Regions from separate parts of the Nostoc sp. DedSLP04 genome, predicted to be linked through region 3. Evidence: riboswitches for the same ligand, from Rfam matches in the RefSeq annotation. Region 3 holds a riboswitch; each other region holds the start of a gene.

Region 1 (5,837 bases), on a different contig from region 3:
GTCGTGGAAGACAGTATCTAGTACAACACGGCGTAAATAAACATACCATTGAAAAGCTCTTTAGAGCTTATTCTATAAAACTTTTGACTTTTGACTTTTGACTTCCGCCTTGCGGTACTGTACTTCGTGGTTGAATTCATCTTGGTTAGACTCAATATTTTGAAAAAATGTCGATCTGACAAATCCCAAATTATGTAGTAAGGCAATAGAACGGCGATTTTCTACATCAACGTCAACGCGAAAATCAAGATTTTGGTATGTCTCAACTAAATAATTAATCATACACTTCACGGCTTCGAGCGCATAACCTTTTCCCCAGAAATTAGGGAAAAACACATATCCAAGCATTGCACTATTATCTATAGTAATTGTTGCTTGAACATATCCAACGTAGGATTTCTCTACAAGAGACCAGACAGCCCAGTTTAACCAAATCTCCGTTCCATCTGGTGATTGACGACGTGCCAAAACCATGTAGCGATCGCGAAGCGATTGAACGCTTTGTGGCGGCACATCTTCAATAAACTTGTATATACTTGCACTCTGTAATCCATCAAAAAGCAGTTCGGCATGATATGGTTCTAGTGGTTCTAAACAGAGTCGTTGAGAGTACATTTTCATTGGCGATCTAGACCGAATACCTTGGACTAACGCATCTTCAACATCAAGCTGTGATGCAACAGTACCCGATATTGATTAACCCTCAAGCAGCTACGCTTTGCATTGCTTCTAATAGGTCTTGATGAACAGATTTTGAGGCAGCTACGATCAATCCAGGCATACTATAGTTTTGACAAGTATGCAATGGCGGTAAAGTCGAACCGTCCACAGTAGTTACAATCCAGCCAGCCTCTTTTGCAATAAAAGCAAGTGCAGCACTATCAAGAAATTTGCCCGACTTGATGATTGCTCCACTCAAGTCACCACTGAGAATACCATTGAGATTTGGAATTTGAATATCACTAGAGTAATCAGTCGCTATATCGATTACTTGATATCGATTTTTTAGTAAGGGTGCGATCGCATTCATTCCCCATCCCAATAAAATAGCAGGTTTGGCAGATGTTATATCTAATGGGGCACAGGCTTCTAAATTCATGTCTAGCGTGCCTTTAAAAGCACCTTCACCTCGAAGGGCATAAAAATAAACGTTTTGGGCAGGAGAAATGGCAATTACTGCTTCAAAGTCATCCGCATTTAGAATACTGAGAATAATTTGGTAATTAGAATGTCCATCCATATAAAACTTCGTACCATCAATCGGGTCAAGTGTTACTAAGTAATCACCTTCTGAACCGAGTTCGATAGCGCGAAAATATTTGGTATTATTAGAACTTTCATATTCTTCACCATAAAAGCGAATATCTGGAAAAGTTCCTAGTAATACTACTTCTACTAGATTTTGAATAGCCACATCTGCATCAGTAAGTGCAGCACTAAAAAAGTTATTTGCTTCTTCTTTAGCGGGAAGTGCAGCAATTTTTGGTTGTAGAAAATGGGCATAGGCTGCTGCTACTTTGAGATGGGGGAGTAAAGTCTCTAAAATTAATCTAGTAGTTGGTGTTGTGGACATTGCAGCAAACTCCTTTTAGAAATAATCTATCGTCAACAGGGCGATAGAATTCTATATCTAGACAAAATTACGGTATCATTTGGATGCAATGATACCACCGTTGCTATATTACTTTAATCTGTATGTCTCCAAGAGCCTATAGAGCGATCGCAAGTTTTATTGCAAAATAAAGGGTTTAAGACCGAACGTCAACACTTAGTACAGTATTTCATTAATTCATCGCGAATTAAATTTGACCATACCTTGCATTGTTAATACATCGGCTTGTATTGTTAAGGGAACTCCAAGAAAAAATTATCCAATATTGTGGGGTGGGCAGCGTTCGACTGAGCGCTCACGCCGAAGTCTTGCCCGCCATCTAAACGCGTAGCAAGATCCCTGTAAAGGTACAATTTTGAATTGTTATTAATGGTTTTAGGAAACTTTTTCGAGCTTCTTCTGAGTAATTTTGGATAGATTGTGGCCTTTGAGTAATGAAGGTGCGCCAACAAGAGTACCTAGAATGAGCAGGCTAAGGATAGAAGTGGGTTCAGAAACAGTGACTATGGTTGCAGAAAAACTAATAGGTAACTCACTATCTTCTAATCCTAAATTTTCAAAACCTGGTATGATTGGCGGCGCAGAAAATACCTCTAAATAACCTGGTGTCGGCAAAAAACTCGCAAAAAATGGACTAGAATAGTTTCCTCCCGAAGTGGAATATCCAAAACCATCACCTGTTAACTGCTGAGTATTAAGACTAATTAAATTATCAACATTAAAAGGTTCGTTTCCTGGGATTGGAGTTCCAGCGGGTTGCAAACCAGTAATTGTTTCACCATTTCGCGTACCAGTAATTCCAGTAATTGAGTAAAAACCCAAATCGTTTGGGGTGTCATTAGTAGTGAAAGTACCATTCGCCTCTATGCCAGTACCAGAATAATTCCAACTCCAACTTAAAGCAGAAGCAGCTGGCATTGTCCCGAAAACTAATCCAGATGTGGTGGCGAGGGCTATGGCAGATAAAGCTAGATTTTTCATGGAAGTCGTTACTGCGATCGCGGATCTTGTAGGAGGTTCCCGTGTATTATACGGAAGGAAAGATAGTATTATCAATCTTGGCTATTTCCTCAGCAGCGATCTAATAACCACGCCAAAGCGGCATCAACATTATTAACCTGCTCCCCTGGCGGTATCGCTGGACGATTCACCATCACAACCTTCACGCCCAGTTCTCGCGCGGCAATAATCTTGGGCTTTGTGGCATCGCCACCGCTATTTTTGCTGACGATGGTATCAATGTTATTTTCAATCAGAATTTTTCTTTCATTATTGAGGGTAAAAGGGCCGCGATCGCACAATACCATCCCCGGCGGTACTAAAGCATCTTCGCCAGGAGGGTCAATCATCCGCATCAAAAACCAAATTTTCTCCAAATGAGCAAAAGCGGCGAGTTCCTGTCTACCAACTGTCAAAAATACCCGCTGTGCCTGATTTTGCAGCGCGGTTGCTGCGGCTGCAACGCTGTCAACTTCAATCCAGCGATCGCCACTTTCTTTTTCCCAAGGCGGACGGATTAACATCAAACGGGGTACTGCAACTTCCGTTGCCGCATCTGCCGCATTGAAGGAAATCTGACTAGCGAAAGGATGGGTTGCATCAATTAATAAGTCGATTTGCATGACTCGCAGATAGCTAGCCAATCCAGCCGCACCCCCGAAGCCTCCAACCCGTAAATCGCCCAGTGGTACTGACGGTTCGCGGGTACGGCCAGCTAAAGAGGTGATTACTTCTAACCCTTGGATAGTCGCAACTTTGGCAGCTAGTTCTGCTGCATCGCCCGTCCCACCCAGAATCAAAACGCGCATCATTTAGATAACGGTGGAATCTTTGCTAAAATCCCCTTTTTCAGAGCTTCTGGACGCTCTGACCAAGGCAGCAAACCATCTGCTTTAGCATAGTATTGACTAGCACATTCCAGTACCGCAGAGGCACTGCCATCAACAGCTAAATCACCAAATAAATATGTTAATTTGCCTTTGGCACTAAAGGCGACTACACAAGAACGATTACAAGCACTCATGCATTCAACTTCTTGAATTGGGAATCGATCTCGTAACTCCCAATCTTGTGCCAACTGCTGAAGTTGGTGTAGAAGTTTTTCACCACCACTTTCACCTAAGCGTTTTCCATTTTGCCAAACACTGGCACAGGTTTTGCAAACAAATAAAGTATGTTCAACAACATCCAAGGGATTAGTTGGGGAAATATTTACAGTAGTAGTCATCTGTACCTCGCAGATATGTGAAACTAATAAATCGATTTCGGCGGGCATCCTGACTCACTCAACTTGAGATTTTCTTTAATCTCAAATTGGTTCACAGTTGCGGGACAGTGCCGGATTTGCACCGAACTTTCCCCGTTACCTCTGGTAGCTGACTCCCACCAGAACCGAACAACCTTATCGATCGTACACTAAAGTTATCGGAGAATACGAAACAATAGGCTTTTTGTCAACCATCAAACTGGACGGCAACCAGATAAAATACTGTGCATCTTTACTACTTGTCCAATAACTGCGATCGCAGGCGCACTATAATCCAGTTTGCTCTACCTCAACTGTATTGAAATTGACCGATAGCCTTTAATAATTTCAGGAACCTATGTCGGAATTTATATTTAATTCAGCAGAAATTGCAAAGAAGGCAATGGATAGTGTTGATCCATCACTTAGCGATAAATTTACAATGGTCATACGATTTCTTTCGGATAACCCTGCTGCGGCTTCACCGCGAAAAGGTAAAAATCAGCCTATCGTCGGGACAGAAGAATATATTATTGCCAGTGCTACAAATTTCAAAACAGGTCGTGACCCAAGAACACCCTTGCCACCTAGTACAATACCGGATGAAATGGTAAGTATCATCCTGAATAAGTATTTTGAAGTTCCGTATGAGGAATTGGGAAAAGCTGAAGAATTGCACCGTCTATCAATGGGGGCAGAGAACATTGTAGGGGATTTGCTAGAAAGGTACGTTGCGACAGTTATTGAACCGCATGGATGGATATGGTGTTCTGGTTCTATAGTTAAAGCAGTTGATTTTATATATTTTGATAACAAAAATGTCTGGCAATCGCTACAAGTAAAAAATAGAGATAATACTGAAAACTCTTCTTCTGCCGCTATCCGTAAGGGAACCCCAATTAAAAAATGGTTCCGAACTTTTTCTAAAAAAAAGGGGGACAACTGGGCTAAATTCCCCTCATTGGAAGGAAAAGAAGAGCTTTCAGAAGAAGGCTTCAGATCGTATGTTGAAAAATACCTTGCTGCTTTAAGAGAGATAAAGTCCTAACTCTTATACAGTATATGCTGTTGCTGTAAAAAGCGAACTTTGGATCGGTTTTATCTCTTCTAACGACTCACTAATTTTAGCTTCCCATAAAACATCATCGTTACCTTTATAACGTGAAAATGGGAAGTTCAAAGGGGGATGTTTTATCTTACCACTCATGTGTGCAAGGATCGCTTTGCCTATTGCTTCTCCAAAACCGACAGGTACAGCATTCCCTATCTGCCGATATTGCTCGATGAGGGAACCACATACGACCCAACTATCTGGAAATTGCTGAATACGTTTATATTCCTGAATACTTAACGGGCGCAGATGTTCTGGGTGACAGATATCCGTTGCTGGCATGGCTGGAGATGTCACTAAAGTACAGCTTGGTCTATCCCATGACAAGCGTCTAAAGAAACCAGTTTTCCCTCCACCTGAGTAATAGGATTTACCTAATGCTTCTTTCTGCAATTCTTCAGGTAGATGTTTCCAGTATTGACCCTCTTTTAACATTCTGTAATACTTTAGCCTCCCTTCTGGGAAATCGATATACTCTGCCTCACTTTGGCTTAAATCTGCAATAGATTCACGTAGGGTTATCCACCGATCAAGACCAAAATCACCACTTTCTGAATGTGTGGGGTATAAATAAGGAACTTTTTTCTTTCCACGATGGCAGATCATGACCACTCTTTCCCTAATTTGGGGGACACCATAATTTGCCGTGTTGTATAAGTTAAAACTGATACTGTAACCACCTTTACGAAGTTCATTCACAATATATTTCAAAGCACCACCTGGCATTTCTTCTCTGGATAAGGGAACACAGCCGCTTCCTCTTTCTGAGTGAGGGCGGTGCAGTAATGGTGCTGAAAGAAAACCTCTTACATTCTCGATGACGGCGTATTTTGGGCTTATTTCTAAGATAAGTTCAATGTATTTTAAGA
Region 2 (5,837 bases), on a different contig from region 3:
ATGCTTCACTGTAATTATGCTTTATATTAGATGAGTTTTCTTGATGAGAATCCATATAGCTATTTTTGGTTTTTGATGGGTTTGGAATTGATTAAGTAACAATTTACTACTAGCTGAAATCTAAATTACTGCTAAAAAATCTTGTTGGGTAGCAATTTCATATGACTGATTCAAACAAATTCACGCTCGTGGAGATGGACTGACAGGTGCATGTTCCAGCTGACAGTAAGGGCGGCTATAGCATAATGGTGACTCTAAAGCGTGCCTAACCAAGAACTCTGGATTGCTCATTACTTGTTCAGTTGCGCCATCGTACACAACTTGACCTTGACTGAGAACAACAGTGCGATCGCACAAATCCAAAGCTAAATCTAAATCATGCGTTGCAATCAGTTGTGTCAGAGGTAAACTGTGCAGCAGTTCGATTAATTGACGGCGAGAACGAGGATCTAATTGAGCCGAGGGTTCATCAAATACTAATATCTGCGGGTTCATGGCTAAAACTCCGGCGATCGCAATCCGTTTCTTTTCACCTCCAGATAAATTACCTGTATAGCGTTGCCCATACCATTGGGGATCGATATCAACTGCTGCCATTGCTTGCAGAACTCGCTGTTGTAATTCTTCACCTTGCACACCCATATTCATCGGGCCAAAAGCAACATCTTCCCAAACTGTTGTCATGAATAACTGATTATCAGGATTCTGGAACACCAAGCCGACAAAATTCCGAATGTTTCGCAAATTCTCAACAGTTAATGGCCATTGACCAATCGTTATCTGTCCCGACCCAGGCATGATAATTCCATTGAGATGTAACAGCAAGGTGGATTTTCCCGAACCATTAGCTCCGATTAATGCTACTCGCTCAGTTGCTTTGATAGACAAATTAATATCTCTCAAAGCCTGAGTTCCGTCAGGATAGATATAGCTAAGATTTTGAATTGATATTGGATTATGGTGCATTGAGACAATACGAACAAATATTATTTCCGCCAGTAAATAGCCTGACCTAGTAGTACCAAAATTACAGTCAAACTCAAAGCTACAAAATCTCGCTGTCCCCCTGACGAAACTTTTTCCATCATCGGTGGTACTCCTTGATAACCTCGTGATAGCATCGCCTGATAAACCAGATTTCCCCGGTCATAAGTGCGGATAAACAACGCTCCAATCATGTTACCGACAATTAAACGTATCGAGCGATTGCTGTTCATCAGGTTTCGGGACTCGGCTGCTCGACGCATAGCGTTAAACTCGCCAATTAATATGCTGATATAGCGATACATAGATGCCAGAATTGCTACTAGTAGTGGTGGAGTTCTCAATTCAAGTAGGGCATGAAGCAGCGCCGTTACTGAAGTTGTTAAAGTCAATAAGTTCAGTATCAAAAGTGATAGCAATGCTTTAAGCGTCACACTACCCAAAATAGTCAGCCCCACTGTTGTAATCTGTAGTGGCCCCCAAGACCATAACACCTCGCCACCACCTCGAAATAAAGTACCCAACAGAACAACACCAATAAATGTGAACTCTACTGCCAAGCGTTTGAGCAGTATTGGTAAGGTGACTCGACTTAGCAAGAGTAGGCTGACTAAAGCTAATCCATAAATAGCCCAAGTCCACCAATGCCCATCTGGGGTAAGGACAGTAGCAAATACAAACAACAATGTGCATAGTATCCGGGTACGGGGAGCAAGTTTGTGCCAGGGAGTAGCCTGTTTACTATCGATATCTACTACAAATGCTCCAACGTGCAGCAGCATGATGTTAAGTTCCCACTTAAATCAGTTATCAGTTATCAAGCGTTCCAATCTCCAGCACCCAGTCCCCACTCCCTTTTACTCATCTGAGTCTGAATAGCCATCATGCTCTGTGGAAGGTGAAGTTGAACCGCGCACAACTAGTTTGCCAATCCCCCAAGCTAAACCGAAAGTTGCTAAGGTTCCGATTAAACCAGCTAAGGGAGTGGCGATCGCTTCTGGTACACCTCTGAGGGCATACTCATCAAATATGCCGTAAAAGGGTAACTTCCGAGCTGGCGTATCTTCATGTGCCTTGCTGTCAAATTTGAGGTCTTGTGAAACTCTATCGAGTCCGTCTGGATTTTTGCTAGCCAGTGGTGAAAGGAAAATTGCAATTAGCAGGGCAATACCTAAGCCAGCAATGACAAAGGCACGGTTACGCGATCGCGAGAGGTTGCTACTCATAAGCGTTCACTCCTGATTCAATAAATACCTTTAATACCGAGATAGGGGACGAGAGACAGGTGATTTCGTTTGACGGGGGGGATCGTAAAGTAGCTCAGGTCGAGTCCGCCAGATGAAACTAAGTGCTATTACAGTAATCAGCGCCTCGCCAATGCCAATGAGAACGTGCCAAGAAGCCATCGCGGTAAAAGCTACCGCCAGAGGAACTGTTCCAGAGATAGCAAGTTCCAAGGCACATACAATTGAAGCTACCACTACACTTGTCCAGGCTGCGATCGCCGCTGCAATCACTACTCCAGATAAGCGATCGCGCCCGATAGCAAATCTCACTGTGCGATAGAGATAGTAACCACCAAATGTACCGATTAATCCCATGTTAAAGATGTTGGCTCCTAACACTGTCAGTCCACCATCCTGAAACAGAACGCCCTGGACAATGAACACTGCAACCATCACTAGCGAACCAGCCCACGGCCCTAATAAAGCTCCGGCTAGTGTTCCACCCAAAAGGTGACCAGAAGTGCCCCCTGGAATTGGAAAATTAATCATCTGTGCTGCAAAGATAAATGCTGCACAAACTCCCATTAAAGGTACAGCTCGTTCTTGGTATTCTGCCTGTGCCTGCCTAATAGCTAGTGCAATTAGACCGATGGCAATTATCCAGGTGATAAGGATAACGGGTAGATTCAAAAAGCCATCCGGAATATGCATAGCTAAATGCGGCTGTATTATCCAGTACAGCCAGCCGAAGGACGAAATACCCGTGAACGCTACTGTGTCCATATTTAATAAGTGTCTTTTGCAGCCAGATTATTTAAGGGTCTAATTTTTCAGTAGACCATGTATTTTGGATCAACTTCAATCCGGTAGGGGGGCATATCAAGTGCAGTGCGATGACCTACGGTCGGTCGTAGACCATCGCCTACGGCGGGCGAAGCAGCGCCATCGGAGTAACGGCAGCAACATGAAAAAATGATGCTTACAAACGAACAATAATTGCTTTCTTTTCACAGATACGGTATCTACGACTTAATTTAGTACGGTTCGCCACACTTAATTGTTTTGTCAAGTACTTGCAAATATTATTTACATAACGTTATATTTAGTTACATAAACCAGCGAAGGAAAAAAAGACATGACTAGCAAAGGTTTCACCATCAACGAACTCGGTCAACTTGACAACTTTGCAGTTGAACCAAAGGTTTATGTAGACCAAACTCCAAGAGTTGGCTTTACCGAGTATGCTGAAAAACTCAATGGTCGTTTGGCAATGATTGGTTTTGTCTCACTCATCGCTTTTGAAGTAATCACCGGACACGGCCTGATTGGATGGCTGACTAGCTTGTAGATAATTTTGACTATTCAAAAATTACATTCAAATAGAACATTCAGTGAGGAGAGTTATGAGAACTGATTTTGACTTCCCTAAAAAGGATTTAATTGGCCCCGTTGTTTTTCGACCTGATTTCACCAACTTTGAGAAAATCAATCTCAACCAAGCTTGGTCATTGTTTTTCACCGCAGGTCAAGACGACAAAGTGCTGGGAAAAGAAATTGAATTAGGTAAGTTTTTCACTAACCTTTTAATTGCTGTGGGAGTAACGGGAATCCTTTGGGGAACTTTCTTCAGTAATTTGGGATAAGCAATTGTGTAAGCGTATTCAATTGAATAAATTCACTAGAAGTCTTGGTTATGACAACCAAGACTTCTTTAATGTCATGAAATCTTCAAATAATCGTGACTGTTAACTAAAATTTGCTCTTGTATTATTTTCCTCACCATGCTATATAATGGGTCGATTAGTCGGTTCTAGTGGGGAACAGCCACTAGAGGAAACGGGGAAAGTCCGGTGTGAATCCGGCGCTGTCCCGCAGCTGTAATGAGATTGTGTTCAAACATCCTCTCAAAGTCAGAAGACCCGCCGATGTTAACACACCTAAAAAATCTGCGAGGTACAGATGTTGCAAAATTTTCTCTACTCAGAGTTAAGACTAATATCATCCATCGTTTTTTGTATCTGCGTTAGTAAAAGTCCATAGGTAGTGGATTTTACCAAACAACAATCGCGATATCAAAAGCAAAAATATACAGCTATCAACTATACCTTGCGAAAACTCAGCATGGCTAATGTTTAAATAAAATTTATTTAAGTTGATTCAACTGTAATTAACTCGATTAAAGATTCGAGTGTTTTTGCTAGATTTTTGAATAGTTGTACGCAAAATTTCCAAAAATTTTGTAATGTTTTGAGCAAACAAAATTAGAGAGTGTGAGTAATATTTAAAGCAATTTAGTTGCATTTAAATACCCAGCTAAACGGACACTTAGCAGCAAAGTATTTCTGCTGGGTTACTACTGGTGTGAGTAGAAGTAAATACAAATTGTCTTATGTTATAAAATCGAAACAGGAGAGTACTCTGTGAAAATACACTGGTTGCTACCCAGTACAATATTAAGTATTGCCATACTCACATCTCCCGCACTTGCTGCAAAACTAGAATCTTGGCGATTTGATGGTGTCTCCAAGCAGCTGGAATTTACGACTGATGATGCTGTACAACCCCAGGCACAGTTAATTTTTAATCCCACTCGTTTGGTAATTGATTTACCTGGAACTACTTTAGGAAAACCTAGTTTTACTCAATCTGTAGGTGGTGCAATTCGTGCTATCCGCTTTGGACAATTTGACGAACAAAAGACTCGCATAGTTGTAGAACTGAATTCAGGTTACACTCTCGATCCACAACTTGTAAAATTTACATCAAGAACTGGCAATCAATGGGTAGTACAGTTACTATCGCCAGAACGGGTAGAGACAACATCATCTGCAAGTGGAATTTACAGTGTGGTGACTGATAGAAAAGTTGCACAAACGACATCGCAGACAAATATTATTGAAAATTTACTAGTCACAGGAGATGGATTTTTTATCCGCACTCATGGCAGTAATCATTCACAAATTGAGGTAAATCGCAGCGAGAATCGTAGCGTTATAGATATTAATATTAAAGGTGCAACTTTATCGCCTAGTCTGCAACAACAGCAGTCGATCAACCGATACGGTGTCAACAGCATTCAATTTACTCAACTACAAACTGCAATACCCACCGTCCGCATGACCTTACGCATAGACAAAAATAGTCCTGATTGGCGGGCAACGGTTAGTGGTAGCGACGGTATAGTACTGTTACCTGATAATGGAGTAATCAAGTCACAACAAAGCAATAATCAACCTGACTCAGTTACCCAATTACCTACTTCCCCTTCCACAATTGAGTCTGTAGAATTGGCAAGCAATGGTACACAACTGCTAATTAAAAGCGATCGCAGTTTATCAAATGTCACGAGTAACTGGGATAGACAAACAGCCCTTTACCGAATCGCTATCCCTAATGCTAAACTCGCAGGCAATATTACCGGGCCGACTCTGAATGCAAATAGTCCCGTGTTGAGAGTACGTCTACAACAGCAAGAAAGAGAAGCGGTAGTAATTTACGTTCAACCTGCGTCTAGGGTACAAATTAAGCAACTCAACCAAATTAGTTCTCAAATATTAGCATTAGAATTTCAGCGCGATCGCTTAGTTTTACCACCCTCTGCTTCTATAACAAAACCCCCAATTGTTT
Region 3 (5,837 bases):
AGAAGCGATGCTGACTAGCGAACAATATGCAGCCATCACACCGGAAACCATTAGTCAGAAATAGCGCCAGGAGATAAGAAAATGGAAGTTTTTTGGTATTTGCCGACCCAGGGAGACGAGCGTTATTTAGGTACTACAATCGGCAGGCGACCAGCCACTTATCCCTATATGCAGCAAATCGCCCAAGCTGTTGATAAATTGGGCTATGGCGGGATGTTGATTGGTACCGGACAAAAACAAGATACTTGGATTGTCGCTACTTCATTAATTTCAGTTACGGAACGCTTGCGGTTTCTTGTAGCATTTCGTCCGGCAATTATGTCGCCTTCTTTAGCAGTTAGAATGGCTGCGACTTTTGACCAGATTTCTAATGGTCGAATTATTCTGAATGTTGTTACTGGCGGCGACACAAAAGAACTTGCAAAAGATGGGATTTTCTTAGATCACGATCAGCGTTATGAACTTACAGATGAGTTTTTGACAATTTGGCGATCGCTGATGCAAGGTGAAGAACTAACCTATAGTGGTCGCCATTTGCAAGTTCAAGGCGCAAAACTCCAATTTCCTCCCGTACAAAAGCCTTATCCCACCTTATATTTTGGCGGTTCTTCAGATGCGGCGCTCCAAGTTGCAGCAAAACATATTGATGTATATTTAACTTGGGGTGAACCACCAGATCGAGTTGCCGAAAAGATTACAAAAGTACGGCGATTAGCAGCAGAACAAGGTAGAACAGTCCGCTTTGGGATTCGGATGCACGTCATAGTCAGGGAAACTACGCAAAAAGCTTGGGATGCGGCTAATGAACTGATTCAGTATGTCGATGATGAAACCATAGCAGCCGCACATCGGCGGTTTGCTGAGTCGGAATCAGAAGGACAACGCCGTATGGCCCAACTGCATAAAGGTAATCGCAAAAACCTAGAAATTAGCCCCAACTTATGGGCAGGTGTTGGCTTAGTGCGTGGAGGTGCTGGGACTGCCTTGGTAGGAGATCCAGACACAGTTGCAGCGCGAATGCTAGAATATGCCGATTTAGGAATTGATACCTTTGTTTTCTCAGGGTATCCCCATCTCGAAGAAGCTTATCGAGTTGCAGAATTATTATTTCCCAGGTTGCCGTTACAAACTCCAGCGATCGCATTACCGCAGCAGGTTGCAAGTACATTCAGTGAATTTGTTACCAAAACAGATTTACTCAAACCCCAGCCAGTGTAAGCAATTCAAAATCCAAAAACTAACGTGATTTAACTCATAACACCCTAGTACAACATTGCATAAATTCGGCAAAACTCTGCGTTCCTCTGCGCTACGCCAGTTGCTACAACGCGGGGAACCCGCGCAACGCACTGGCTTAACTTTGCGTGCCTCTGCATTTAAAAACACAACGATTTTACAAAAAAAAGCATGAGTACGAAAAAACCTCAACTTAGATTAGGTGCATTCTTGCCCAGCACTGGTCATCACGTAGCGTCATGGCGACACCCCGAAGCCCAAGCTAATGCTGGTTTGAACTTTCAGCATTATAAAAAGCTGGCACAGACGGCAGAACGCGGCAAATTTGACATGATCTTCTTTGCAGATGGTGTGGCTGTGCGCGATCGCAATCAAAGCGCCGACCTTTTGAGCCGGAATGGCAAACTCGTCCACTTTGAACCTCTTACCCTGTTGTCGGCTTTATCTGTAGTAACGGAAAACATCGGTTTGACGGCCACAGTATCGACCACCTACAACGAGCCTTATCACCTCGCCCGCAAATTTGCATCATTAGATTATCTCAGTGGTGGCCGTGCCGGTTGGAATCTCGTAACTTCTGCTACCGAAGCTGAAGCGTTGAATTTCAATCGGGAAAAGCACATGGAGCATACCCTACGTTATCAGCGTGCCAAAGAGTTTGTGGATGTAGTCACGAAACTCTGGGATAGTTGGGAGGACGACGCCTTCTTACATGATAAGGAATCGGGTATTTACTTCGATCCAAATAAACTGCACGTTCCCAACCACAAAGGCGAGCATTTTTCAGTACGCGGCCCGCTGAATGTGGCGCGTCCCATCCAAGGTTATCCGGTGATCATTCAAGCTGGATCTTCCGAGGATGGTAAGGAGCTAGCTGCACAAACGGCGGAGGTAATTTTCACTGCCCAACAGACCTTGGCAGAAGCTCAGGCATTTTATACAGATGTGAAGGGGAGACTGGCTCAATACGGGCGCTCACCTGACCATCTTAAGATTATGCCAGGTGTATTCCCAGTTATCGGCAAAACTGAGCAAGAAGCTAAGGACAAATTCGATCGAATTCAGGAGTTGATCGATCCGGTGGTCGGCTTAAATTTGCTTGGCTCAATGATCGGTGGATTTGACCTATCTGGCTATCCATTGGACGGGCCGTTGCCGGAGCTACCAGAGACTAACGGGGGTAAAAGCCGTCAGCAACTTCTGATTGACCTAGCTAACAGAGAGAATTTAACGATTCGACAGCTGTATTTGTCGATAGCTGGAGCGCGTGGGCATCGTCAGATTTTAGGCACACCAGAACAAATTGCCGATCAGCTAGAAGATTGGTTTGTCAATGGTGGGGCAGATGGCTTTAATATTATGCCGCCCTGGTTGCCCGGAGGATTGGATGAGTTTGTAGACTTGGTAATTCCTGAATTGCAACGTCGCGGTCTGTTCCGTACAGAGTATGAAGCAGGAACCCTGCGCGAAAATCTTGGTTTACCTCGTCCGGTAAATCAGTTTAGCAAAGTTGCTACTCGTGAAGCGGCGATCGCCTAACTTTTTCTAAAGCAAGTTTTGCAGCAAAAAGGCTCAAGCATTCCTGCCTGAGCCATAACTAAATTCAATTTATAGATTAGCTTCAAGAACTATATCTTTCGATCGGTAGTGGATCAGCTCAGTTAAAATTTATCACCATAGTAATGTAAGATAATTATCTGGATGATGTCTGGTTGATATCTATAACCTCAACAAAGTCTAAATTACTAAAGCTGAGAGTTGGGAAACTCCGGTGAAATTCCGGGACTGTGCCGCAGCTGTGATGGGATGACCCAAGTCAGAATGCCAACTCTCAGGATGTCCTCAAGACACACTCACCGTCTACTCCCTGCGTTGCACGGGGAAGGAGTTCTAAGTTTGGTTTCTAGATTTGCCACTTGTCCTGGCTTGTTTTATGCTACTCCTGCCGCAGATGGTATATTATCTCGCGTTAGAATACCAGGTGGAATTATTAGTAGTCAGCAGTGCCGTGCGATCGCAGATATAGCAGAACAGCACGGTGGCGGCTATCTAGATGTGACTAATCGAGCTAACCTACAAGTTCGTGAAATCCGCACCGGGATAAATGCTGAGGTTCTGAAATATCTACAAAATATGGGATTGGGTTCTGACAATACTGTTGTAGACCAAATCCGCAATATTATGACCAGTCCAACTGCTGGTATCGATCCCCAAGAATTAATCGACACTCGCCCTTTTGTCCAAGGTTGGGATGATTATATTGCTGCACATCCGGCGCTTTCGGGACTGTCGGCAAAATTTAGCGTTTGCTTGGATGGTGGTGGGATAATTCAGGTGTGCGATCGCTTGAATGATATCGCCTTTGTAGCTGTCTTACTTAACGATAATGTTTACTTTCGTCTCTATCTCAGTGTTGGTGAGAAGGGTCAACCGCCCAGCGATACGGGAATTTTGTTATCACCAGAAGACTGTTTGCCCGTCTTAGCAGCTTTAGCGGATGTCTATCTAGCTTATAGTCATACTACGAGTAAGCGGCGGCTACGTTTGAGAGAGTTATTGAATACTTTGGGTTGTGAAAATTATCTCCAAGAAGTTGAGCAGCGTTTACCTTTTTCTTTTTTGTACAGTGAAATAAGAAAAGATTTATTCCCCCAGCAAGGCAAGCTACGGTGTACACACAAGTCTGAAACAGTTCACTCATCTGAGTTTAAGCCTAAGTTTTACCCCTCCCTAACCCTCCCCTTGGAAAGGGGAGGTAACTGTATTTCTAGTTTCCCCCCAATACACGGGGGGATTAAGGGGGGTAATTCGATGTGTGTGTACACTGTAGAGGAAGGCAAAGAAGAAAAATATCAGCATATTGGCATTCATCCCCAACGTCAGCAAGGCTTATTTTACATTGGTGTTGTCTTGCCCCTTGGGCGATTGGAAAGTAGACAGATACGCGGTTTAGCAGATTTAGCAGCAAAATACGGTAGTGGAACTCTCAGGCTAACCCCTTGGCAAAATTTGCTCCTGACAGATATTCCTCAACGATGGGTTGCTGATGTCCAAAGTGAAATTGCTTTATTAGGATTAGATTGCTCTGCAACCAATATCAAGGGCGGATTAGTTGCCTGTTCAGGAAAAAAAGGTTGCGCCGCTTCTGCCACAGACACTAAAAGTCATGCGTTGGCATTGGCAGAGTATCTTAAAACTCGCGTTACTCTCGATTATCCAGTTAATATCCACTTCACTGGCTGCGAAAAATCTTGTGCCCAGCACAGCAAAAGTGATATCACTCTCCTCGGTGTCAGCATTGAAGCTGAAAATAGAACTGTGGAAGGCTATCACGTTTATGTTGGTGACAGCAATCAGAAATTCGGACGCGAACTATATCAATATGTAAATTTTGCTGAATTACCTACATTAATAGAGCGGATGCTATATGTATATAAAATTCAACGCCTAAATTCTGATGAGTCCTTTGGAGAATTTGCTAATCGATATCCAATAGCACAATTACAGCAGTTATTTAATAAATATTTAGAAAATGGAACCACAGATAAATACAGATGATTGATTCCTCCCTTTCTCTGACTCTGTGTTCTCTGCGGTTAATTAAATTAGGTATTCTTCTATTAAAAAAGAAGTATCTATACTAACTAACAAATCAATCCAAAATTTAAAATCTAAAATCCCAAATTGAATGCCCGACTATATCCGAGATGCCAACGAAATTTACCGTAATTCCTTCGCAATCATTCGGTCAGAAGCGAACCTAGATGTGCTGCCACCAGATGTAGCAAAAGTTGCTGTGCGTCTAATTCATGCCTGTGGAATGACGGATATTGTCACAGACTTGGGATATTCACCAACAGCAGTGCAATCCGCAAGAGCAGCACTGGCCGCAGGAGCGCCAATACTGTGCGATTGCCGAATGGTTGCTGATGGCGTTACCAGACGGCGGTTGTCTGCAAACAATCAAGTTATCTGTACCCTCAACGAGCCAGAAGTGCCAGAACTTTCCCAGCGTATGGGTACTACAAGGTCGGCGGCAGCTATAGAATTATGGCGATCGCACCTGGAAGGCTCAGTAATTGCAATTGGGAATGCGCCCACAGCCCTGTTCCGACTGTTAGAAATACTCGATGCAGGAGTGCCCAAACCTGCGATTATCTTGGGCTTTCCAGTGGGCTTTGTCGGTGCAGCCGAATCAAAAGCCGCACTGGCAGCAGATAGCAGGAATGTACCATTTTTAACCTTACACGGTCGGCGCGGTGGAAGTGCGATCGCGGCAGCAGCAGTTAACGCCCTGGCAACGGAGGAAGAATGAATATGCAACCTAAAGGTCGTCTTTATGGAATTGGTGTCGGCCCGGGCGATCCCGAACTATTGACCCTCAAAGCGCTGCGGTTACTACGTGCGGCTCCTGTAGTAGCTTATCAATCAGCCACAGATAAAGAAAGTATCGCTAGAGCGATCGTGGCGCAGTATCTTCCTGGCAATCAAATCGAGGTACTATTTCACCTCCCCCGCGCTTTGGAACCAGAAAAGGCAAAATCTATTTATGACCAGGAAATTGAACCAATTGCCGAGCATCTAGCAGCAGGTCGAGATGT
Region 4 (5,837 bases), on a different contig from region 3:
GGTGAGTTCAACAATATTACTGTTGGAATCTTCTTCATCGTCACAAACTCGGCAATCACGCAAAAGTTCGCCATCAATTCCGATTTCCCCAAATTCATTTACCAAAACAGCAATGCGTCGTCCCTCATTGTTTTGCAGTAAATGGCGAATTAACGTCGTTTTTCCTGCGCCGAGAAATCCTGTAATTACTGTGACGGGAATTTTTTGCATATAAAGTGTGTCGTTTGTTGATTAATCTTGCGATCGCAAGAAAAAAGTTTTAACCGCAGATATCATGCAATGTTGCCAGCGTTAAAATCCAAATATTCATCACTAATTGCGATCACTACCTAATCAAGCTTGAGGGATTTTGGTTGGCAAAGTTTCTGTCCATCAATTCTGTGCGTGAGTTTGCCCGCACAGCGCGGAACATTCCAAATCGACACAACCCTGCACCAAACGCCAAACGCATTAGTAAAAGCGTCGGTACTTCGCGCACAGACTTGACAAAACCAGACAGTCCAAAACGCACCAATCCCTCTGGTCGAGCCACTCCTTGCCAAATCGAATCGAACCAAGAAGGAAGGGTTTCTTGAGTCCAGTCTGCCGTAATTACCTCCCCATCAACTAATTCTGTCCCCGCCAAAAGCTCAGAAAAGCCTTCAATACTGGAAAAAGCTGGATGAGACCACTGCTCGATCAGTTGCCGCATTACTGATTTCTCCCAAAAATTTAGCGGCTTTTGGCGGTCATCCCTCTGATTCCAGTCAGCTACAACCAACACTCCACCAGGCTTTAGCACCCGCATTAATTCTCTGGCAAAAACGGTTTTATCTGGCATGTGGGGGCCTGCTTCAATCGACCAGACTACATCAAAACTGGCATCTGTAAACGACAATGCCATTGCATCATCGACCGCAAACTGGACGTTTAGCCCAAGGGGTGTTAACTCCTGGGCACGCTTTACCTGCTGTGGGCTAATCGTAATCCCTGTGACAGCAAACCCATAATCCCGCGCTAAAATCCGGCTGCTACCCCCAATCCCACAGCCAACATCTAAGACAGTAGTACCAGGAGGTAATTTTTTTATTCCACCCCATTTCACCATTTCATGGACAAAATCAGATTTAGCAGCTAAAAAATCCTTACTTCGCGGTGGCGAACCGTAGTGACCGAGGTGAATGTGTTCCCCCCAATAAAACTCTACAATGCCGTCAAGTGTCCATTGATCGTAGGAATTGGCGACTGTGGTTGAGGATTGATACTTGCGGGCAGTCAGGAGATAAGCCGCAATTCCAATCACTAAAAGCACAAAAAAACCAATTATAAAATATAATAAAGTTGACATTTTTTTGAACGCTCCTGTACACCTATTTGAGTCGATCTAACGGTTTGCTCATTGCTGCTCGTCCCGAATTAGACGCGCGATATCTTAACCGCCCAAGGTCGGCAATCGCAATATAAATCATCCGATACATCGACATTGCAATGTTTTGAACATCTTGAATAATTTTCCCTTGCAGTAGACTGGGCTTGTATTTGCCTTGAGGGAGAGCCGTTTGTTTGACAAAGGGATGAATAGCAGTAGGAATCTTCCCAGTTCGGTGAAGATAGAATTTCGGCATGATAATTAACCGAGTAAGAATTTAGTAACTTAGCAATTTCTATGCGTGATTGGGAAAGTATTTGTTCAGTATTGTCACAGGGGTATGTACGTCATACACGCCATTTCTTACCTGTTTTGAACAACTTCTATCTGTTAGTTAATACAGAGTTTTTTTGTTGCTGTGACTATATTTCAAGCGATACTCTCATCGGGAGTGGCTGATAGCGATCGCTGCATATAAAGACACAACTTGTATCGGAAATTAATCGCTTACCCTCTCATAGAAAGTCGTAATCTGTAGCGTCTTGATATGTGGGGCTATAAGAACGTAAAGCTGAGTAGTTGTAGAAATCTTCATAAAAATACTTATCTGTGCCTCGCAGATGTACAAAATTTATAAGTCACCTTCGGCGGGCATTCTGACTCACAAGGCTTGCATAGCCTTGATTACAGCTGCGGGACAGCGCCGGATTTACACCGGACTTTCCCCCTTTCCTCTAGTGGCTGTTCCCCACTAGAACCGAGATTCATCTGAATACTAACACAACTGTGATTTGCTTGCATAAAAATCAATGGTCGATCTATACTGGCATTCGTCATTAATCGGGGCAAGTCTCATTCTTTACCAAAACTTGCTCTGGATTTTTAGTGGGCAATTCTTATAGAAATTTTTCAACCTAACAAACTTTTTCGGGTTGCCAGCGTTTGCTGACATAGCGCTGGCATTGTCCCACAGACCATTTTCAGGACTTACGTAAAAATTGTTAAAAAGCTTAATTTATCGTTCGCGAAACTCATACCGAACCGCTTTCTCGTTGGCGAAGCCTAAAAAGAGAAAAGTTAGCAAATTGGGCGTAAGTCCGAAATTTTTTATTTGTCAGTCCACCATCTACCAATCAACTGATGACTGAGGAACTTGAAAGAGCAAATAATGATAGTCCGTGGAAAGAAATTTTAGAAGCTTACTTCCCCCAAGGAATGCAATTTTTCTTCCCCCAAACAGCAGCATTAATTAATTGGGAACGTCCCCACGAATTTCTCGATAAGGAATTTCAGCAAATAGCTCGTGAAGGAGAACTTGGTAGGCGATATGCAGATAAATTAGTCAAAGTATGGCAAATTCAAGGATAAAGAAATTTGGCTATTAATCCATGTAGAAATTCAGGCAAAATCAGAAGACATTTTTGCAGAAAGAATGTTTTCCTACAACCTACGAATTTTTGATAGATTTGCCAAACCTGCCATTAGTTTGGCGATTTTGTGCGATACTGACCTGACATGGCGACCAAATCAATATAGTTATAATTACCCCGATACCAGGCTTAACTTTGAATTTGGCATCGTCAAGCTATTAGATTATCAAAATAATTGGGCAGAATTAGAAGCCAGTGACAATCCATTTACAACCGTAGTCATGGCGCATTTGAAAACACAGCAAACAAGTAAAAAGCCAGGAGAACGTAAAACTTGGAAATTTAGCTTAATTCGCCGATTGTATGAATTAGGATTACAGGAAAGGGACATTCGTAACCTATACCGATTTATTGATTGGGTTATGATTTTACCAAAAGCCTTGGAAGCAGAATTTTGGCAAGAGTTTAAGCAATTTGAACAGGAGCGGACTATGAGCTACATTACCACAGGCGAACGCATTGGCTACGAGCGTGGGAAGGAAGAAGGAAAGCAGGAACAAGGACAAACTCTTGTAATACAGCAACTACAAAAACAGGTAGGGGAGTTACCTCAAGAGGTTCGGGAGCGCATTCAAACTCTTTCTTTAGAGCAATTAGAATCACTTGGTGAAGCTTTATTGGATTTTACAGCTATTGAAGATTTACTTAACTGGTTGTCAGCAAATCAAACAACATAGAAAATGTTTTTTTACCAAACCTAGTTAACAATTATTTTTCATTTTTGCAATTATTTTTCTACAATTCATCAACACATCTTGTATGCAAGCTTCATCCACACTTTTTGAGGACTCCACAACGGATATCTATGTTGTTTGTCGCGATGGTTCGACAACAGCGTTAGAAATTAATAAAATTCGCACAGTGGTTAATTGGGCTTGTTGCGGACTTTCAGCAAATTCTATTGCTCTAGAAGCACATCTGACAACCCGATTGCGTTCTGGAATTACCACAAGAGAAATTCAAGATAATTTAATTCGCTGTGCTTTGGATTTGTGTAGTCCTGAAGAACCTGATTGGCGCTATGTAGCAGGGCGATTACACATTTGGAGTTTGTGGAAAGAAATAACAGTTAGCCGTGGTTATCAGTACGGTTATTATGCTCGGACTGTACATTCCAAAGTTTTGTCAGGAGAATACGATCGCCGCATCTTAATCTACACGGACGCAGAATTAGAAATTGCCAACACTTGGATCAATCCTGACTGGGATGCCGACTATGATTATGCCGGAGCAGTATTACTGACGAAGCGATATCTTTTGGCGAATGAGCTACCACAGGAAGCATTTTTAACTTGTGCGTTATTGATTGCCTCCGTGGAAACACAAGAGTTTCGATTAACCTGGGCAAAGCAATTTTATGAAGCGATCGCCCGTCGTCAAATATCCTTAGCAACCCCCATTTTAGCGAACTTGCGGATTCCTAATGGTTCGCTAGCCAGTTGTTTCATTACGGCGATGGACGACAATTTAGAAAGCATTTTTGATGGTATTCATGATGCGGCTCGGATTTCCAAAAATGGTGGCGGTGTGGGCGTAAATCTGTCTCGCATTCGGGCTACTGGCAGTTGGGTGATGGGGAAGAAGAATGCCTCTGGTGGCGTGGTTCCCTGGATTAAGTTGTTGAATGATACAGCAATCGCAGTTAATCAAGGTGGACGCAGAGCAGGTGCTGTCACTGTCAGTCTGGATATTTGGCATTTGGACTTGCCCGAATTTTTGGAAATGCAAACAGAGAATGGGGACGGGCGACGCAAAGCTTATGACGTGTTCCCGCAACTGGTTGTCACTGACGAATTTATGCGGCGAGTAGCAGCAGATGAAGAATGGACGTTAGTTGATCCTTATGAGGTACGAACTCGTTTAGGCATTGAATTGGCAAAAGTTTGGGGTGAAGAATTTGAAAAGGCTTATCTTCAAATCGAAGCCAGTTTAGAAAGTGAGATTACACTTTACAAACGGGTGAATGCTCGTCTTTTACTCAAACAGGTGATGCGAACCCAGTTAGAAACCGGGATGCCTTACCTATGGTTTAAAGATACCGCGAACCGAGCTAATCCCAATCAGCATGAGGGCTATATTCCAGGTGGAAATCTGTGCCAAGAATCGTGGTCAAATGTGAAACCTGGAGAGGAGAGTCATACGTGTAATCTCGTAAGTATTAATCTCGCAAATTTAGAGGATGAGCAGCGAGCAGAGATTTGTCAGATTTCAGTACGTATACTAGATAACACTATTGAACTCACCTCAGCACCCTTTGCTGCCAGTGCCACTCATAACGCCAAATATCGCACAATTGGGGTAGGCTGTATGGGATTAGCCGACTGGTTAGCAAAACGTCGTCTCACTTATACCCATCTTCAGAAAATCAGCGATTTATTTGAAGACATCGGTTACTATTGCACCGCAGCATCGATGGAATTAGCGAAGGAACGGGGTGCGTATCCTGCTTTTGGGGGTAGTGAATGGAGCAAAGGACATTTAATCGGAGCAAAATCTGTGGAATGGTTTTTGCAACACGCTCTTCTTCCAGAACGTTTCGCAAAATTGAGTCAGGATATCAAACAACATGGTATTCGCAATTCACACATTACAGCGATCGCACCCAATACTTCTTCATCTTTAGTTCAGGGTTGTACAGCAAGTGTTTTACCCGTTTACAGCAAATTCTTTTATGAAAAGTGGGCAAAGGGTTCAGTACCCATCGCACCACCTTACATTCAGGATAATTTATGGTTCTATGTCGAAAATAAGACATTTGATCAGAAAAAAGTAGTGCGGGCGATCGCTACAATCCAACAATGGATTGATACAGGAATTTCAATGGAACTACTGTTTAATCTCAACGCTGGAGTTTATTTCCCCGACGAACCAGAGCGTTCTCTTACAGCTGTTGATATTTTTGAAACCCTAATGCTGGCTTGGGAATTGGGTTGTAAAGCAATTTACTATATTCGCACTGTACAGAAGGACAGTTTTAAAGAATCGAACGAGCAATGTGTTGCTTGTGCAAGCTAACTAGGGAGTAGGGAGTAGGGAGTAGGGATTAAGAAAGCTTTGCT

The links. Region 3 has a riboswitch for cobalamin ahead of cobG (precorrin-3B synthase). Riboswitches for the same ligand answer to the same signal wherever they lie in the genome.
Region 1: another riboswitch for cobalamin. It lies ahead of RMX89_RS21225 (DUF1636 domain-containing protein); the one in region 3 lies ahead of cobG (precorrin-3B synthase).
Region 2: another riboswitch for cobalamin. It lies ahead of RMX89_RS23425 (N-acetylmuramoyl-L-alanine amidase); the one in region 3 lies ahead of cobG (precorrin-3B synthase).
Region 4: another riboswitch for cobalamin. It lies ahead of RMX89_RS33005 (hypothetical protein); the one in region 3 lies ahead of cobG (precorrin-3B synthase).

Annotation. Positions count from the first base shown of each region.
Region 1 is NZ_JAVRCL010000038.1:1,417-7,253, forward strand. It holds gene RMX89_RS21205 (GNAT family N-acetyltransferase) at 73-621, opposite strand; gene RMX89_RS21210 (inositol monophosphatase family protein) at 704-1,573, opposite strand; gene RMX89_RS21215 (PEP-CTERM sorting domain-containing protein) at 1,988-2,593, opposite strand; gene RMX89_RS21220 (cobalt-precorrin-6A reductase) at 2,683-3,420, opposite strand; gene RMX89_RS21225 (DUF1636 domain-containing protein) at 3,420-3,839, opposite strand; cobalamin riboswitch at 3,861-4,023, opposite strand; gene RMX89_RS21230 (SinI family restriction endonuclease) at 4,216-4,905, shown strand; gene RMX89_RS21235 (DNA cytosine methyltransferase) at 4,909-5,837, opposite strand, start outside.
Region 2 is NZ_JAVRCL010000046.1:4,679-10,515, reverse strand. It holds gene RMX89_RS23460 (metal-sensitive transcriptional regulator) at 1-55, opposite strand, end outside; gene RMX89_RS23455 (energy-coupling factor ABC transporter ATP-binding protein) at 181-966, opposite strand; gene cbiQ (cobalt ECF transporter T component CbiQ) at 987-1,766, opposite strand; gene RMX89_RS23445 (PDGLE domain-containing protein) at 1,842-2,210, opposite strand; gene cbiM (cobalt transporter CbiM) at 2,241-2,993, opposite strand; gene RMX89_RS23435 (high light inducible protein) at 3,346-3,558, shown strand; gene RMX89_RS23430 (hypothetical protein) at 3,614-3,853, shown strand; cobalamin riboswitch at 3,999-4,152, shown strand; gene RMX89_RS23425 (N-acetylmuramoyl-L-alanine amidase) at 4,631-5,837, shown strand, end outside.
Region 3 is NZ_JAVRCL010000074.1:28,797-34,633, forward strand. It holds gene RMX89_RS29870 (sulfonate ABC transporter substrate-binding protein) at 1-64, shown strand, start outside; gene ssuD (FMNH2-dependent alkanesulfonate monooxygenase) at 82-1,218, shown strand; gene RMX89_RS29880 (LLM class flavin-dependent oxidoreductase) at 1,408-2,775, shown strand; cobalamin riboswitch at 2,953-3,084, shown strand; gene cobG (precorrin-3B synthase) at 3,058-4,794, shown strand; gene RMX89_RS29890 (precorrin-8X methylmutase) at 4,925-5,551, shown strand; gene RMX89_RS29895 (precorrin-2 C(20)-methyltransferase) at 5,554-5,837, shown strand, end outside.
Region 4 is NZ_JAVRCL010000102.1:8,237-14,073, forward strand. It holds gene cobW (cobalamin biosynthesis protein CobW) at 1-210, opposite strand, end outside; gene RMX89_RS33000 (methyltransferase domain-containing protein) at 326-1,327, opposite strand; gene RMX89_RS33005 (hypothetical protein) at 1,350-1,604, opposite strand; cobalamin riboswitch at 1,977-2,125, opposite strand; partial or broken gene RMX89_RS33010 (DUF4351 domain-containing protein) at 2,489-3,455, shown strand; gene RMX89_RS33015 (ribonucleoside-diphosphate reductase subunit alpha) at 3,538-5,793, shown strand; gene RMX89_RS33020 (four helix bundle protein) at 5,822-5,837, opposite strand, start outside.